Regions from separate parts of the Aliivibrio wodanis genome, predicted to be linked through region 3. Evidence: predicted binding sites of a transcription regulator. Region 3 holds the regulator's gene; each other region holds the start of a gene.
What was found. The regulator PurR, encoded in region 3, represses purine synthesis genes. The targets are predictions, from matches to a motif close to TNANGNAAACGTTTNCNTNA.
Positions count from the first base shown of each region.

Region 1 (6,349 bases), 2.1 Mb from region 3:
AATTGAAATTGGTATTCAAGCACTCGCATCTATCCCTGTTGGCGCAGCAAAACAAGGGATTGGGGAGGTTGATGTCGCAGTTAATTTTGGTAGCGTTACCTTTTTACCTGAAGATCATTTATATGCAGATTCTACGGGAATTGTGATTTCTCAAGAGCCGTTAGAAGATATGAGTGAAGAAGAATAGAGCAGAATTCAGATCGGTCGCAGGCTCCCTTGCAGAGTTCAGAGGTGATCGTTGTAATTATAGCGACAAAGAATGGTTCTCCCCCTTTATTGCCATTGCAATGAGATCTACATAGTCAATCCAAGGGGGAGTTAGAGGGGGTTGGTCTATGCCATGTTCATGTTATGCGGATAAACTCAACTTCATCATTTACAACCCCTCCCTGCCTCCCCTTATATTGATACTCACAACCAAATAACAGCCGTGATAAAGGGGAGGAGCTAAAAGCCAAAGCACTACCTCATATCTTCCTGAAACCTGAGACCCTCGCTTTTTCTTTTATAGTCTCTAGTCAGCGCAGCGTATAGTTTCTAGCATAAAAAAACCGCAGATGCTTTCACACCTACGGTTTCAAATAATTCACAGAACCAAGATCTTCCTCACTCCTCGAGCAAAGCGTCCTCGCCTCTCGTCCCTGATCTATTACTCTACTTCATCCATTTTACCTAGTAGACCACGGATGCGAGCTTCGAATTGAGCTTGTTCATCACGTGCTTTTTGAGCTTCTTGCTCAACTACAGAGCGACCGTTATTTGCTTGCTCAAGATCTTGAGCAAGCGCTGCGTTCGTTTCTTTTAATTCTTCAACTTCCATTTGTAGCAGTGCGATTGTATCTACTGCCATCTGAACTTTAGCTTCTAGTTGTTCTAATATTTCTAAAGACATTCCTGCCACCTTAACTGTAATCTTCATTGGAATGCAGAGAGAATATTTTCTCTGCTGACTTATTTTCTATTTTACTCAGCAATTGAAATTCTGCCATAGTGTTATTCATTAAAACACACCACATGAACAAAAAAACAGCAGAATTTACTTACTGCTGACTTACTTTCTTAAGATTAAAACGAACTTCATTCTTACACCAGAATTTCTTTCCTATTATTATGAGTAAAAACAGCAGGTTTTTCTTATAAGTCATCTTACTCTTTTTAAAAAAGCATATTCACCACTCAAAAAGCAAACGTTTCCCTTTTTGTTGTGATAAAATCTCCGCGATTTTTAAATTCATCGATTTATTCGGAGCAAATATGAAACGCGATTTAGCAATGGCTTTTTCTCGAGTTACTGAAGGTGCCGCACTGGCTGGTTACAAATGGCTTGGCCGTGGCGATAAAAACGCTGCTGATGGTGCTGCTGTTGAAGTAATGCGCACACTTCTGAACAAAACTGATATCAGTGGCGAGATTGTTATTGGTGAAGGTGAAATCGATGATGCACCTATGCTATATATTGGCGAACACGTTGGTACTGGCGGCGACGCGGTTGATATCGCGGTTGACCCTATCGAAGGTACTCGCATGACAGCAATGGGGCAATCAAATGCTCTTGCTGTATTGGCTGCTGGTGAAAAAGGTAGCTTCTTAAAAGCACCTGATATGTATATGGAGAAATTGGTTGTTGGTCCTGCTGCTAAAGGCGCTATCGACTTAGCTCTTTCTCTAGAAGAAAACCTAGAAAACATCGCAAAAGCACTAGGTAAAACACTGGATACACTAGTAGTAACCACGCTTGCTAAACCTCGTCATGATGAGACGATTTCTAAAATGCAAAAGATGGGTGTTCGTGTATTTGCTGTGCCTGATGGTGATGTAGCAGCATCGATCTTAACATGTATGCCAGATAGCGAAGTTGACGTAATGTATTGCATCGGTGGCGCACCTGAAGGTGTGGTTTCTGCTGCAGTTATTCGAGCTTTAGATGGTGATATGCAAGCTCGTCTTCTTCCTCGTCATGAAGTAAAAGGCGATACGGAAGAAAACCGTATTCACGGTGAAGAAGAATTAAAGCGTTGTGAAGAAATGGGCGTGAAAGCGAACGTTATCTTAAAAATGACAGACATGGCACGCAGCGATGATGTTGTTTTCGCAGCAACTGGTATCACCAAGGGTGATTTACTGGAAGGTATTACTCGCCAAGGTAATATTGCAACAACTGAGACACTGCTTATTCGTGGTCGCTGTCGTACAATTCGTCGTATTAAGTCGATTCATTATCTAGAGCGTAAAGACAAAGAAGTTAGAGATTTTATTCTTTAAGATCAGGGACGAGAGGCGAGGACGCTTCGCTCGAGGAGCGAGGAAGAGCTAAGTTCTTTGAATAAATTTGACAACCGTGGGTGTGAGAGCATCTGCGGTTTTTTTAAACTAGAAACTATACACTGCGCTAACTAGAGACTATAAGTGCATATATAATTGACTTGAGATCGAATATATTAAAACGTAAGTGCTTTGATTTTATAGTTTCTAGAGCGAAGCGTTCTAGTTAGCGCAGCGTATAGTTATCTCACAAACGAGACAGCCCTTCAATATCCCCCATTCCATCTTCTCAAAATCACAAAACACCAACTAAGCTAAATTCATTAATGCAAACATGAGGAATTAGCCAATGCCATGTTCACCTAATCACACTAGCTTACCTTCTTTCGATGAACTGAAAACATTAGCCGAAACCGACCTAGACCAACTAGAGCAATTACGTCATCAGCTCAGTATGGAATTGATTGATAGCTTACCAGAGAATCATCAGGAATATTTGCGAGCACAACAAAATCGTATCAACCGCATTATTGAAAGAGGTAACAACCCAAATCATGTTAATATTTTATTAGGACAAGAGCTTAGTAAACAATTTATACGCTTTAGCGATTCACTCAATAATCCACTTGGTGAAATCCAAACCGCAGAAATTATTCAATTCCCAGATGCAAATAATCGCGTTTCTAATAACACAAAACATTAATTACTCAGTATTGGTGCTCAGTAGAAATTAACCTACTTTCTGAAAACTTTCTTGATCCATATCTCGCACATTGATAGTTAAACTGTCAATGTGACTTGCTTGCTCTACTAAAATACCCATTAATCGACGACTTAACTCTCTTTTCTGCTCCATAGTTCTGCCCGATAATAAATCTACAGTAATATGGATAAAATCAGCACTATTTCCTTTATCCCCCACTAACCAAGAATGAACTCTAATGGCTCTAGATTTCACATCTTTACTGGAAAATAACTCCGAATCAATCATCACCTGATGTAAATCTTCTAGCAGCCCCTGCATATTTAAACGGTCTTCTGCTGAGTTTGAGTATTCCATAACTAAATGCGGCATCGTTACTTCCTTTTATTATACGACTGAATAAATGATTATTTTTCCATCATTAGGGCAAAGAGGATAAGTTACAATCTCCTCAATAAAAAAGTGCCTAATGAATCACATTTAAGATCACCCCCATATTTCTACATTACAGCTAATAATTTTTCGCATCTCGAAATAAAAGCACTAAAATTATGCATAAAAATGATTTTAGACACTAAATCTGTCGCAAAATCTGTTATATTTTTACGCAAGTTTTTTACATTAATTTGAATTGGAGAGAATCCTATGCGTCATCCTGTAGTTATGGGTAACTGGAAACTAAACGGCAGCAAAGAAATGGTTGTTGATCTACTAAACGGTCTTAACGCTGAACTTGAAGGCGTTACAGGCGTAGACGTTGCAGTTGCTCCACCAGCACTTTTCGTTGACCTTGCTGAGCGTACGCTTACTGAAGCTGGCAGCGCAATCATCCTAGGTGCTCAAAACACTGACCTAAACAACAGCGGTGCATTCACTGGCGACATGTCTCCAGCAATGCTTAAAGAATTTGGTGCTAGCCACATCATCATCGGTCACTCTGAGCGTCGTGAATACCACGCTGAATCAGACGAGTTTGTTGCTAAGAAATTTGCATTCCTAAAAGAGAACGGCCTAACTCCAGTTCTTTGTATCGGTGAATCTGATGCACAAAACGAAGCTGGCGAAACTATGGCTGTTTGTGCACGTCAACTTGACGCTGTTATCAACACTCAAGGCGTTGACGCTCTTGAAGGCGCTATCATCGCTTACGAACCAATCTGGGCTATCGGTACTGGTAAAGCAGCTACAGCTGAAGATGCACAACGCATTCACGCTCAAATCCGTGCTCACATTGCTGAGAAATCTGAAGAAGTTGCTAAGAACGTTGTTATCCAATACGGCGGTTCTGTTAAACCTGAAAACGCAGCAGCATACTTCGCACAACCAGACATCGATGGTGCTCTAGTTGGCGGCGCAGCTCTTGACGCGAAAAGCTTTGCAGCTATCGCTAAAGCAGCAGCTGAAGCAAAAGCTTAATTTTTTAAATTCTCGTATTAGAATTTAAATTGTAAAAAGGTCAACTTCGGTTGGCCTTTTTTGTATCTATTGATTGAGAAACTATACGCTCCGCTAACTAGAACGCTTCGCTCTAGAGACTATAAAAGCAGATATAGTTATTGTGGTAATAAAAGTTATCAAACTCAACGCTTTTGCTTTTATAGGAACGAAGTGATCTAGTCTCTAGTTAGCACAGCGTATAGCCTCTAGTCTCAAAGCATAAAAAAACCGAGGCACTTACGAATAAGTTAACCTCGGCTCTCAATTTGAACGCTTGTCTATTTAGACAATAGGCTCAGGGGATGTTTACATCATACCGCCCATTCCACCCATGCCGCCCATATCAGGCATAGCAGGACCAGAATCTTGTGGCTTATCAGTGATCATCGCTTCAGTTGTGATCATAAGACCCGCAACAGATGCAGCGAACTGAAGTGCAGAACGCGTAACTTTAGTTGGGTCAAGAATACCCATCTCGATCATGTCGCCGTAAACGCCAGTTGCAGCGTTGTAACCGTAGTTACCTTCACCAGCGCGAACGTTGTTAGCAACTACTGAATCTTCTTCACCCGCATTCTTAGTGATTTGACGGATAGGCGCTTCCATTGCACGAAGTGCTACACGGATACCTACGTTTTGCTCTTCGTTGTCGCCTTCAAGACCAGCAACTTTAGATGCAGCGCGGATAAGTGCAACACCACCACCAGCAACAACACCCTCTTCAACCGCAGCGCGAGTTGCGTGAAGTGCATCTTCAACACGATCTTTCTTCTCTTTCATCTCAACTTCAGTAGCAGCACCAACTTTGATTACTGCAACACCGCCAGCTAGTTTAGCTACACGCTCTTGAAGTTTTTCTTTATCGTAGTCAGACGTTGCGTCTTCGATTTGTTGACGAATTTGAGTAACACGGCCAGAAATAATAGTCTCTTCACCAGAACCATCGATGATAGTTGTTGTTTCTTTTGTGATAGTTACACGCTTCGCTTGGCCAAGATCTTCAAGAACTACTTTTTCAAGCTCTAGACCAATCTCTTCTGAAATCACAGAACCCGCAGTTAGAACCGCGATGTCTTGTAGCATAGCTTTACGACGGTCACCAAAACCAGGTGCTTTAACAGCAGCAACTTTAACGATACCACGCATGTTGTTCACAACTAAAGTAGCAAGCGCTTCGCCTTCAACATCTTCAGCGATGATAAGAAGAGGACGAGATGCTTTCGCTACTGCTTCAAGAGTTGGAAGCAATTCACGAATATTTGATACTTTTTTATCAACCAGCAAGATGAATGGGCTTTCTAGATCAACAGAACCCGCTTCTTGGTTATTTACGAAATATGGAGATAGGTAACCACGATCAAACTGCATACCTTCAACAACGTCTAATTCGTCTTGAAGTGCTTGGCCTTCTTCAACAGTGATAACACCGTCACGACCTACTTTTTCCATTGCTTCAGCAATAAGATTACCAACAGTAGAATCAGAGTTTGCAGAGATAGTACCTACTTGCGCGATAGCTTTTGTATCAGCACATGGAACAGATAGATCTTTTAGTGCTTCAACCGCAGCAATTACAGCTTTGTCGATACCACGTTTAAGATCCATTGGGTTCATACCAGCAGCAACCGCTTTTAGGCCTTCAGCAATGATAGCTTGAGCAAGAACTGTCGCAGTTGTTGTTCCGTCGCCCGCCGCGTCATTCGCTTGCGAAGCCACTTCTTTAACCATTTGTGCGCCCATGTTTTGGAACTTATCTTCAAGTTCGATTTCACGTGCAACAGAAACACCATCTTTAGTGATAGTTGGTGCGCCAAATGATTTATCTAAAACAACGTTACGGCCTTTAGGACCTAAAGTTACTTTAACCGCGTCAGCCAGAACGTTTACACCTTCTAGCATTTTGATTCGTGCGTCATTACCAAATTTAACGTCCTTTAGCAGCCATCT
Region 1 covers NZ_JBREXA010000002.1:2,581,996-2,588,344, reverse strand. The annotation lists gene rraA (ribonuclease E activity regulator RraA) at 1-187, shown strand, start outside; gene zapB (cell division protein ZapB) at 650-892, opposite strand; gene glpX (class II fructose-bisphosphatase) at 1,255-2,262, shown strand; gene ACU5DF_RS19925 (DUF3135 domain-containing protein) at 2,612-2,965, shown strand; gene ACU5DF_RS19920 (5-carboxymethyl-2-hydroxymuconate Delta-isomerase) at 2,993-3,337, opposite strand; gene tpiA (triose-phosphate isomerase) at 3,611-4,381, shown strand; gene groL (chaperonin GroEL) at 4,709-6,343, opposite strand.
Region 1: glpX (class II fructose-bisphosphatase) is a predicted target of PurR. The motif match lies at 1,180-1,199, and genes of this name have one in related genera.

Region 2 (6,349 bases), 2.0 Mb from region 3:
AGTTACCCCATTGTACGCCTAAATTAACGCCATCACCTTCGGCTAATTCAACGATCAAGGCCTCAATCAATACTTGAGCACGACGAATATCTAACTGAGCAATCACATCTTGCATTGCACGCATAACATCTGGCGGCGCAGTAATTACTAACGCATTAGTATCAGCATGAGCTGCAATCATCACATCACTGCGATTATTTGAACTGCCTTTTTTACTCGTGCCTTTACTTGCGCTTAAATTATCTGAAACCCCTTTTAATACATCAACTAACTCTTCGGCTTTAGCGTAACGTAAATAAACAACCTGATTATTGCCTTTGGTCGCCATTTCAACATCAAGCTGTTTGATCAATTTTTTCAGACGATTACGAACTTTAGGATCACCAGAGATAAGGATTGAATTGGTACGTTCATCTGCAACCAATTTTGGTTGTAAGAAGGCAGGGGTATTTTTCGCATCCGTCGTTTTATTTAAAGCATCAACGATACGCACCATCTCAGCGGCTGAAGCATTGTCCAAATCAACAACTTCAACTTCTTTATCACCCGCTTGATCAACACGTTCAATGATTTCAGCAAGACGATTCACTACCGCAGCACGGCCAGTAATCATAATGATGTTAGCTGGATCATAATGAACAACGTTACCAGCTCCAGCATTATCATTCAGCTGTCGTAATAAAGGGGAAAGCTCACGCACCGAAACATTACGTACTGCAATCACTCGGGTAATAACAGCATCACCAGTGATATTGTCTTTTGCTCCCAGAACTGGAACCGCCGATGTTTTTGCATCTTTATCTTTAATGACTTTAAGAATGCCAGTATCCATTTCAACGACGGCATACCCATACACTTCTAATACACTAAGAAAGAATTGATAATATTGCTCTTCATTTAATAGATCATAACTACGTACATCTACTTTGCCTCGAACAGAAGGATCAACAATGATGGTTTTCTCTAAATTACGACCAACAATATTGATAAACTCTTGAATATCTGTCCCTTTAAAACTTGCACTAAAATCATTTGCGATGGCTGATGTCCACACCATGCTACTCGCAAGTAATAAGGCTCCCTTGCCTATCCACTTTTTCACAACATACCCTTATTCATTTCTTTATTGAGCGCTTATAACCCGATAAAAATGTCATGTAATTGTCCATCACGTTGGACGGTTAAATTAAGCTCTGTCATTTCTGACATATTTTTCCACAATGCGCTCATGGCTGATGGGTTAGTTAAATCAATCCCATTTAAACTAGTTGCAATATCACCAGGCTTTAAGCCTACCGAATCAAATAATTTACGATCTTTACCTGGGTTAACTCGATAACCTGTAATATTGCCATTGCTCGACACTTGTGAAAGACGAATATATTTCAGTACCGATTGTGGATTTTGAGCCATCTCCCGACGAATTTGGTCTAATTCATCTTGATTTGAATTTTGGCGATTATTGCCTAATACAGTACCTGAACTACCTGTTGCATTACGCTCAGTAGATATTTTGCTGTATTTCACCCCTTCTAGCATTAAGGTTTCATCACGACCATTATTTGCAATAATAATACGATCAACACTGATGGCTTTCACTGTCGCTTGTGTACCATCAATCGTTTCTTCAAGGCCATAGGTATTCTGTTTACCACGATTCGCGATCACGGCTAAACTTAACGCAGGGTTTGAGCTTGCCACAACACCAGATAATGTAAGATTAAGACGAGTTTTAGGTGCATCTTTAATTTCAACGGCCTTGGGTTGTTCTATTTTCTTACTTGGATTAAATAACCCAAAGACTTGGCCATTTAATAAACCAGATAATGAATCCTCATCATTATTTTTCTTTGCTAGTGAGTTTATTGATGATGCTTTTGGCTCCCATTGAGAAACCGATGTTTGTGGTGCTAACATAGACCAAAAAAGAGCTCCACATATCCACGCAAAACAAGCCACCAAAGTAACAGTTAACCCTTTTGAAATCGCAGATTGGTATGCTGACCAATATTGAGACATCCTCTCAATTTTCATATTAGCTCTCATTAGACTCTGATCTTCCTTTCTATGTCTGCAAAACAATTAAATAGCGACATTTGAATAAATTATAAAATAACAATATACAATTACTGATAATGATTTCGTTTTCTTATTATTCCTCGAAGCCACATCACGTTATCCAATAAATCGACCTTATATTAGAGCATTATTTTTCAGTAATGACCCTAATTGGATACAAATTTTGATTAATTCCCCCCAAAAAGATTGAAAAAAAATATCTCGACACCATTTACATAAGCAGATACTAAGACATTAGGTACCCATAATGAGTTCCAAATCCAATACTAGCGATGGCATCAGGCTCGATAAATGGCTCTGGGCAGCTCGTTTTTATAAAACACGCTCTATTGCTCGTAATATGGTCGATGGCGGTAAAGTTCAATATAACGGCCAACGCTCCAAACCAAGTAAACTAGTTGAAGTTGGCGCTGAAATTAAACTTCGTCAAGGCAACAACGAAGAGCTCACAGTGATCATCGAGATCGTATCAGATCAACGCCGTGGCGCACCCATTGCACAAACACTTTATAAAGAAACCACTGACAGCATTAAACATCGAGAAGAAAATGCCAAATTACGCAAACTTAATTCTCTCGGTAGCCCACATCCAGATAAGCGTCCTGATAAGAAACAACGACGCGATATCATGAGATTCAAGCAACAATAATCGCTATACTGTGCGCAACAACAATCCTTAAGACAATTGCTGGAGTATTTCATGGCAAATAACACACTGCATCGCTACTTATTTGAAGATTTATCTGTTCGTGGTGAATTAGTTCAACTAGACGATGCTTACCAACAAATTATTTCTAGCAAGGAATACCCAAAAGCAGTACAAAACCTTTTGGGTGAGCTATTAGTTGCCACTACCTTATTAACAGCAACCTTAAAATTTGAAGGTTCAATCACCCTTCAGCTTCAAGGTGACGGTCCTGTTTCTCTTGTGGTAATTAATGGCGATAACGACCAAAAAGTTCGTGGTGTCGCTCGCTTTGATGGCGAAATTTCTGATGACGCTACACTGCACCAATTAATGGGAAAAGGTTACCTAGTTATTACTATCGCACCAAAAGATGGTGAGCGTTACCAAGGTGTTGTTGCACTTGACGGTAAAGATTTAGCTGCATGTTTTGAAGGATATTTCGAGCGTTCAGAACAATTGAAGACTCGCTTATGGTTGCGCCTAGGGGAATTTGAAGGCAGGCCTCATGCTGCAGGTATGTTACTACAAGTTATGCCTGACGGTACTGGTTCTGCTGATGACTTCGAGCACTTAGAACAACTAACAGATACCATTAAAAATGAAGAACTGTTTGGTCTAGAAGGCGAAGATGTTCTGTATCGTTTATATAACCAAGATAAAGTGCAATTATTTGAACCTCAGCATGTAGAGTTTTTCTGTGGTTGTTCTCGTGAGCGCAGCGCAGGTGCAATCGTTACGATTGAAAGAGCTGAAGTTGATGACATCGTAAAAACAGAAGGAAAAATTTCTCTGCATTGTGATTATTGTGGCACAAGTTACGATTTTGATAGTATCGATGTTGCTCATATTTTTGAAGAAGCGACAAAAGGTAATGACACCGTTCATTAATTTATCATATAGAATAAGTTACTTATTTTGTCTAAAAGCCAGCCATTAGGTTGGCTTTTTTTATAACTAAATTTGATATAAAACACCTTTTTAATTCCACTTATCCACACTTAATTTTGCTTAAATAATAATCAATTACATCTAGCGCAAACGATTTCTTTAAGAGTAGAATAGGGCTATTGCTATTTTGTGATGATGATTAAACAACAACTACTACTTTATAGTTAATTTATGATTTATCTCCCTGTTTTCAATTTACCGCATTGATAGCATGTTTAGCAGACAATAAATAATTACAAAATATTAAAAATATTAAAATCCCTACAAAATTCCTTTAAGGAGCTCCTATGACTGTTATGGAACACAAAAAAGCGACGCAGCTTGATCTGACTAAACATGGTCTAACTGGTGTTACTGACGTACTGCGTAATCCAAGTTATGAACAACTGTTTGAAGAAGAAACACGTCCAGACCTAGAAGGCTATGAGCGTGGTGTAATGACAGAGCTTGGCTCCGTTTCGGTAGATACAGGGATCTTTACTGGCCGTTCACCAAAAGATAAGTACATCGTGAAAGATGACACGACTAAAAATACATTATGGTGGTCTGATCAAGGTAAAAACGACAATAAAGCTATCACACCAGCAGTTTGGGATGATCTAAAAGCCCTAGTAACAGAACAACTCTCTGGTAAGCGTCTGTTTGTTATTGATGGTTACTGTGGTGCAAACCCTGATACTCGTTTAAGTGTTCGTGTTATCACTGAAGTAGCATGGCAAGCACACTTCGTGAAAAACATGTTCATTCGACCAACAGAGGAAGAACTAGCAACGTTTGAACCCGATTTTGTGGTAATGAACGGTGCAAAAGCAACCAACCCTAATTACGTAGAACACGGATTAAATTCGGAAAACTTTGTTGCTTTCAACTTAACAGAGCGCGTACAAATCATCGGCGGTACTTGGTACGGCGGTGAGATGAAAAAAGGTATGTTCGCAATGATGAACTACCTTCTTCCACTCAAAGGCATTGCTTCAATGCACTGTTCTGCCAATGTCGGCGAAGAAGGTGATGTTGCGGTATTCTTTGGTTTATCTGGTACAGGTAAAACGACACTTTCGACTGATCCAAAACGCCAACTAATTGGTGATGATGAGCACGGTTGGGATGATGACGGTATCTTTAACTTTGAAGGTGGCTGTTACGCAAAAACGATTCGCCTGTCTAAAGAAGCTGAACCAGATATCTATAATGCCATTCGTCGTGATGCTCTATTAGAGAACGTAACCGTTCGTAATGATGGCACCATTGATTTTGATGACGGCTCAAAAACAGAAAACACACGTGTTTCTTATCCTATTTATCATATTGATAATATCGTTAAGCCAGTCTCAAAAGCAGGGCATGCGAATAAAGTTATTTTCTTAACAGCTGATGCGTTTGGCGTTCTACCACCAGTTGCGAAACTAACACCAGAACAAACTAAATATCATTTCCTATCAGGATTTACGGCAAAGCTTGCAGGTACTGAACGAGGAATTACTGAACCAACACCAACCTTCTCTGCGGCATTTGGGGCTGCATTCCTAACTCTGCATCCAACACAATACGCTGAAGTATTAGTCAAACGTATGGAAGCAGCAGGCGCAGAAGCTTACATCGTCAATACAGGATGGAACGGCACAGGAAAACGTATCTCAATCCAAGATACTCGCGCAATCATTGATGCGATTTTAGATGGCTCAATTGACCACGCTGAAACTAAAAACATTCCAGTATTTAACCTTGAAGTTCCAACATCATTGCCTGGTGTTGATACCTCAATCTTAGACCCTCGAGATACTTACACTGACCCTCTACAATGGGATAGCAAAGCCGAAGATCTTGCACAACGCTTTATCAAAAATTTTGCTCAATATACCGATAACGAAGAAGGTAAAGCATTAGTTAAAGCAGGCCCTCAACTTAGCTAAGACTTATAATACACATCGATGAATTTTTAGGCCCTTCTTCAACGAAGGGCTTTTTTATTTTCTAGCTTATCGTCATACCAATTCAGATAAATAGCAGCCCCGATAATGGTGTAGAAAAATTGATTAGAACAAACAATAATGAGCAAATATTTCGTTAAGTTTATATAAAGCCTCACTATAACTTGATTGAATCTTACTTTTACTCCACTCTTTCTATTCAAATTTATTTTCTTGGAGTTAACAATGTATACCACACTGAAAAGCCTAGGCTGGCTTATCGCTTTCTGTTTATTACTTGTGGTCGCGTTCTTATCCCTTTTGCATACTCCTTATGCGCAACAAGTACTTAATCCATTGGTACAAAAAATAACGCAGCAACAGGTCTCTTTTGGTGGAATTAATTACTCAATCCAATCTCCTTTACACCTGACGCTTTCAGATATTACGATTCATACAGAAGAAAATGAACATGACCTAAATATTCAACAAATCGATTTCTGGCTTTCACAATATCCAATACAAAACAAAAAACTGGCTTTTGATAACATCAAAATTGATAGTTTGAACCTACAGAATGGCTTTCCTAACACAGATAAAGCCGCTTGGATTTCGGTTGCTCACTTAAGTATTTCTAATCTCGATTTTTCACATAAAGGATTAGTGATTAGAGATGCTCATATTCAATTAACCAATTGGTCTGTTGATGAGAATAAAACGTTAC
Region 2 covers NZ_JBREXA010000002.1:2,453,195-2,459,543, reverse strand. The annotation lists gene gspD (type II secretion system secretin GspD) at 1-1,102, opposite strand, end outside; gene gspC (type II secretion system protein GspC) at 1,135-2,046, opposite strand; gene hslR (ribosome-associated heat shock protein Hsp15) at 2,327-2,728, shown strand; gene hslO (Hsp33 family molecular chaperone HslO) at 2,780-3,655, shown strand; gene pckA (phosphoenolpyruvate carboxykinase (ATP)) at 4,003-5,628, shown strand; gene ACU5DF_RS19305 (AsmA family protein) at 5,872-6,349, shown strand, end outside.
Region 2: pckA (phosphoenolpyruvate carboxykinase (ATP)) is a predicted target of PurR. The motif match lies at 3,798-3,817, and genes of this name have one in related genera.

Region 3 (6,349 bases):
AAGTAGCAATACCAATAGAGACGCCTAGTTTACCTAATGATAGATCTTTAATCGCAAGATGAAGGTCGCGAACGGACTCACATAATTTAGTTGCAACAGTAAGCGCTTCTTCAGCTCCTGTATTAGGCAAGATGATAGCTAACTCTTCACCACCAAGACGACAGATTGTATCTTCACCACGCATAGTATTGAGTAATAACGTTCCAATTGTTTTCAATACGTAATCACCAGCATCATGACCGTAGTTATCATTGAAGCGTTTAAAGTGATCAAGATCGAGCATAAGAATAGACATTTCTTGTTTGTGTCTATGCGCACGCATCAGTTCTTGGTTAATCGTTTCTTCGTAGTAACGGCGATTATACAGACCCGTTAAAGGATCACTGATGGCTTGTTCTCTTAGCTTCTCTTGTAGGTTCAAGTTAGCAAGGGCAAGGCCTAAATGTTCAGCAACGGTAAAAGCAAGCTTTTGGATATTTTCATCTAGCTCTTCTTGCTCACCAAGATAAATATGCATCATACCAATGGTATTACCATGGGCCGTTAATGGAATACAAAGTGTTTGGTCGATCCCTGTGGCTGCCATATGAGAGCAGGGTAGAGTCGTGTATTTATCATTAGCGAGATGAAATTTACCTTTACGTAACGCCCAACACTCTTCTGGAGCGTAAGTTTTGCTACCTGGCCATACTCCGCCCCAATCCAACTTAACAAGCAGTTGGTTACGAGATGAACGCATTAACGAAATAACGCCATTTACGTTACCAAGAATTCGAGGAAGGATATCTTCGACTACCATTTGAGCTTCATTAATGGAATTACAGGCAGCCAGCATAGTCGCAAGGCGGTGCAGTAATTCAATCTCTTGAGTACGCTGCTCAATACGCTCTTCTTGTTGATCTTGCTCATTCTGTACTTGCTGAGTAATAAGCTTATTACTTAATAATGATGAGCCAACAACAAGTGAAATATTAATGCCCATTAAAATCATTAGGATATTCATTAGCTCTTCTACCATTGCGTCTATACGCGTTAATGGTGTAGCTACCCTAATAATGTAAGTTTGACCTTGATAATCTAATGACTTTGCGGAATACAATAAATTTTTAAAGCGAGAAGTACTAAATCGAGTTGTGCTGCCATAACTCAGATTCTTAGCATCAACGACTTCTTTTCTGTTTAAGTGATTTTCCAGTTGTAATACGGCTTCTAAAGAGATATCACTATCTGCAATCGGCGTACCATCAGCTTTGATAATTGTGATGTGATCTTCTTTGGCTAGCTCTAGTTTAGTTTTGATATAAACGTCTAGTGCTTTTAAATCAGAAAAAGAAACTTGATCATCACTTATGTCCTTTATGACGCGTGAGATCTCTTCAGATAAACCGCCTTCAACCTTATTTTCAAGCCAATCTGACAGTGTTGAATTAAATACAAACAAGCCGAGAGTCATGGTGAAAATCATGGATATGATAGGTAAATAAAGCCATTTTTTGCTGATGGTATTTTTTTTCATTTGTCTTACCTATTGAGTCCAGTACCATCAAATGGACTGCCATTCTATATATAAGCTTTAAGAATATATTAAATTAATGTAAATTCCCAGAGAGTTTAAAGAATTAATAAGTATGATAGGCTAATTAATATAAATGAGGAATTAACATTGGTAAAATGATGATGAGTTAAGGAGTTTATATGGCTCTAGGTGGTATTCAGCGTAAGTGAATCTTAGCTAAATTATAGAAATGGTAGGCTGGTTTTGTCTCGCAGGTCAAATGTTGTACGATTATTTAGAGTAATCATACAACATAAAACCAGAGAGTTGTTGCTTTGTGATCTTACAGTTGCTTTCGTAATTCCTGTCTTGTTTCAGCAGAAACAACAGACCAATGAGTGCCTTTTATTGCGCCTTCTAGAGACCATAAAAGTTCAGCACTAACAGAGTTAGAATGGGTTTGCTGAATGGCTTTATAAGCATTTACAGAACCAATATTACGTAGCTCTTCAACAGTAGTAATGCCTGCTTTCTTAAGCATTCGTTCTGTAGCTAGTCGCAGGTTAGGCAGATCTTTAATACGTGTTGGGGCTGCAGTTTTCTGTTTTTCTTTGTCTTTTTTTGCAACGTCAAAAGCAACAACTGCTTGAATTAATATTAAATCAGGTTCTTTCCAAGACTCTGGTGAAATGGCAAAGTATTTGGTAACAACGGGAAAGCCTCGTTTTTTATAAACATAAGGTTCTAACCCTTGCTCTTTAAATAAGTTAATCGTCTCTTCACTACCTCTTAAATGAAGTTTATCTTGCACAACAAGGGCAAACATAGTGTCATCAATAAAGACACCAAAACCGCCAAACATTGAACGAGATGTGACTTTCCCAAGAGAGGAAAGAAGACGAAGTGAATCTTTTAGTATTGGTTTATCCATTGCAATAATTCTCGGTTAGTTAAGTCTATGTCACTAAACAACTGAGCCCGAGGAAATACTAGCAAGTTTAAAGCCCAACATTGTTATATTTAGGTAAAATAACAACATCGAGTGGAATACTTACCATCGGCAACCCCGCTACCATATATATATAAATACGTAGGCCGGAAGCTTTGCGTCCTATGCTTTCACATAGTTTGCCCTGTTTGTGACATCATTGATGATATAGCAATCAACAAAGGGAGTGACTGCAAAAACTCAATAATGTGATATTGGTTCATAAAAACAAGGGTCATTTCTGTTAACTCAGTTCAGGTTTTCAATAAAACCTGAACTTATGACTTGATTTTTATAGAACTCTAGTTTGTTATTTGGTTCTATTATGAACACTATTACGAGAAACAACGGCTGGTTGCATTTCAAAAATACGGCGTTCATGATGTTTATCTTTTATACGCTCGAGTAAAATTTCAACTGCCGTTTTTCCAACTCTTCGTTTTGGTTGGTGGATAGTTGTTAAAGGAGGTGAAAAGTAAGCCGATAATTCAATATTGTCATAGCCAATTACAGAAATATCTTCTGGAACTTTTAACCCTGATTGTTGAATCTTACTGATGGCGGCTAACGCCATAATATCATTAAAACAAAATAGAGCAGTAGGGCGATCTTTTGCTTCGGTTGCTAATACTTTCTCAACTGCTTTTGCTGCTGAAGAGCATTCAAAATCACCTTCTAAAATCCATTCAGGATTAGAATCTAAATTTGCTTCGGAAAGTGCTCGGTGAAAACCATGAACACGTTCTTTACAAGTCAACTTATCTAATTGTCCTGTGATACAAGCAATGTTAGTGTGACCATTTTCTATTAAGTGTTTTGTTGCAAGGTATCCACCTTCTTCAGAGTTATCTATGATTTTATCTGTATGAGGGCTATCAGGTCCCCAATCCATAACAACCATTGGTAATTCGGTATTTTTTTCAAGCAAGGCTAAAAGTTGTTCATTTAGGTCTGAACACATAACCAACAACCCATCAACACGTTTTTCAGAAAGCATACGAAGGTAGTGTTTTTGTTTGTCTAGATCACCTTCAGTATTACACATGAATAAAGTGTAACCTTGTTTATAACAATAGTTTTCAACACCATGCATAACTTCGGCAAAAAAGGGATTGAAAGATTGAGTTACTAACATGCCAATAGTACGAGTAGTATTACATTTTAAACTGCGAGCAACAGCACTTGGTGCATAATTTAACTCTTCAACGGCTTCCCATACACGTTTTTGTGTTGCTTCTGCAACAAAGCGTGTTTTGTTAATTACGTGAGAGACGGTTGTTGTCGACACTGTTGCTAATTTTGCGACGTCTTTAATTGTAGCCATATAAGAGCCTTAAATAGTGATTAAGGGGCTATTTATGTTCCAGCAAATTGTTTTGCTCTATAGAGAACTGATGGAAGATAAATAGGCCCTAAATATCATATGATTAATGATATGGTATAAATAAAAAAACCGCTTTAAAATGCGGTTTTCATTTTATGTTCAAATTTTATCGTTTGCGTTCACATTTTATATGTAAAGCATAGTGCAAACAATTATTGATTTCATAAATTTTATTTGTAACCTGATTTACATCACGTAGTTATTTATTTATGTCATCAATAAAGGCTGTTTTTTACTCACCAGTAAGAAATAGCATGTCTAATTGTAAAAATGTCACAAGAAAATGGGTAACTGCAGCATAGAAACCAAACTCATCACGCTCTTTACAGATTTGGCTGAATCGTGGTGTCCAAGATAATAATTGCTCATTAATAAAATTTTGTTGAGCTGTCATATAAAGCTCAAAGTCTTCCTCTGATGACTGTTGGTTTGTCATCACAATTAGATTACCTAGAAAATCAAGTTCTATTGCAATATGATCAGCAGGCTCATTAAATTCTGCTTTTTGTGCAATATTATACTTTGTAAGTAGCTCACGCATATCTTGCGCTGGTTTAGCATTAAGCAGACCTGATTTATCAAGGTATAGTGAAGCATAAGGCAAAGCACTACTTTTATCTGAACCTAAAAAGGCTTCACAGAAATCAGCTGATAACTCAAGTTGAGCGCCTTCACGAGTTTGTAATTGATTTAATTTATCAATTAAAGTATTTACAGAAGCGGTAAGTTCTGGTGTTTCTGCTAAATTTGATAAAAACGTACGGATTTCAAAGCTGTTATATTGTTCTATTTGTTCTTCTGTTAACTCACTTGCTAATAAGCTAGATAGCCACCAGTAAATTTCGGCACGTTGTTCATTAAATGCAGTTAGATCGTTCATGTATATTTTGCTCCAAGAAATTTATGTGAGAATTGTACTGGATAAGTATGAAAAGGAATAGCACCTATCATTAACAGGGTGTATAAAGATATTTGTAAAGGTTACAACTCAATTTTTGTTTGATAATTGTTTTGAATCAAATAATTTACAGAAATATCAATTGAGAATTGGCATTATTACAAAATATGAATAGAATAAGAAAAGAACCATCCAATATAACCATAAAAGAGAATATTATGAGCTATCACATTTTAGTTGTTGAAGACGAAGTGGTAACTCGCTCTAAACTTGTAGGCTACTTTGAAGCCGAGGGATATCAAGTGAGCGAGGCTGAAACAGGGGCAGAAATGCGAACTATTTTGGCTGAACAAAAAGTTGATTTAATTATGCTTGATATAAACCTACCAGGAGAGGATGGTTTATTGTTGGCACGTGAACTACGTAGCCAATCTAATATTGGTATTATTCTTGTTACAGGACGAACTGATAGTATTGATCGTATTGTAGGGCTTGAAATGGGTGCTGATGATTACGTCACAAAACCAGTAGAGCTACGTGAGTTATTAGTTCGAGTTAAGAATTTATTTTGGCGTATGTCATTAGCGAATGAACCAGTAGAATTAGATGAATCTAATGTCGTTCGCTTTGGTGAGTGGACTTTCGATATTCAGCGCCGTGCACTATCAAATAGCGGTGAGCCAGTTAAATTAACAAAAGCTGAGTACGAGTTGCTAGTAGCACTTTCTTCATATCCGAATACGGTATTATCTCGTGAACGTATTTTGAATATGATCAGTCATCGTGTCGATGCTCCCAATGATAGAACAATTGATGTGTTGATTCGAAGAATGCGAGCGAAAATGGAAGTTGATCCAAAAAATCCACAGATATTTGTTACCGTTCATGGTGAAGGATATATGTTCGCCGGAGATTAGTGGTTAAAACCCCAAAAAAGTTAAATAAAGCCATTCATTTTAAGTGAGTGGCTTTTTTATGCCTATAATTTAATAATAGTAATCAATCTAATTCTGTTCATGATTCAAACGTTTTAAGATCTTTAAGTGAGCAGCTCTATACTGTAGATAGCATGTCAAGAATACGGTACGACTGATAAGGTAACTACTTAAACAGTAGTTGCAGCCTTTTAGTTATTTTTATAAAGTTATCAATAAGAGTCCTAGACTCCGTCTATTCAAATATAATTATTATAGGTCTGTAATGAAAAAATTTTTTAAAATGGCAATAGTTGCTTCTGCTTTAGTTAGTGTTATTGGTTGCCAAAGTACTGCTGAAGAGCCGAGTTCTGTTACGGAGAAAAATACATTAACACCGTCAATTTCTACCTTTAATGAGCTTAATAAACAATACTTATTAGATAAAGTAGCATTTGATTCTGTTGATGAGTTTAAAATTTATTCAGAGGAGGTATATCAGAACTTAAGAGAAGAGTGGGATGAAGCAAAAGAACTCTTTGCTGAAATAGAGAGAGAACCAGGCTTAACAGGTGAGGAATACTCAATGTTTTCATCGGGTTCTTATGCTGCTAAATATATGTCTTTAGTGGCTTCAGCAGATGCGGAGTTCTCTAAGCTAAAAAAATAT
Region 3 covers NZ_JBREXA010000002.1:457,735-464,083, forward strand. The annotation lists gene ACU5DF_RS10000 (sensor domain-containing diguanylate cyclase) at 1-1,516, opposite strand, end outside; gene ACU5DF_RS10005 (TfoX/Sxy family DNA transformation protein) at 1,839-2,426, opposite strand; cyclic di-GMP riboswitch class I at 2,552-2,638, opposite strand; gene purR (HTH-type transcriptional repressor PurR) at 2,794-3,807, opposite strand; gene torD (molecular chaperone TorD) at 4,100-4,747, opposite strand; gene torR (two-component system response regulator TorR) at 4,984-5,682, shown strand; gene ACU5DF_RS10025 (hypothetical protein) at 5,966-6,349, shown strand, end outside.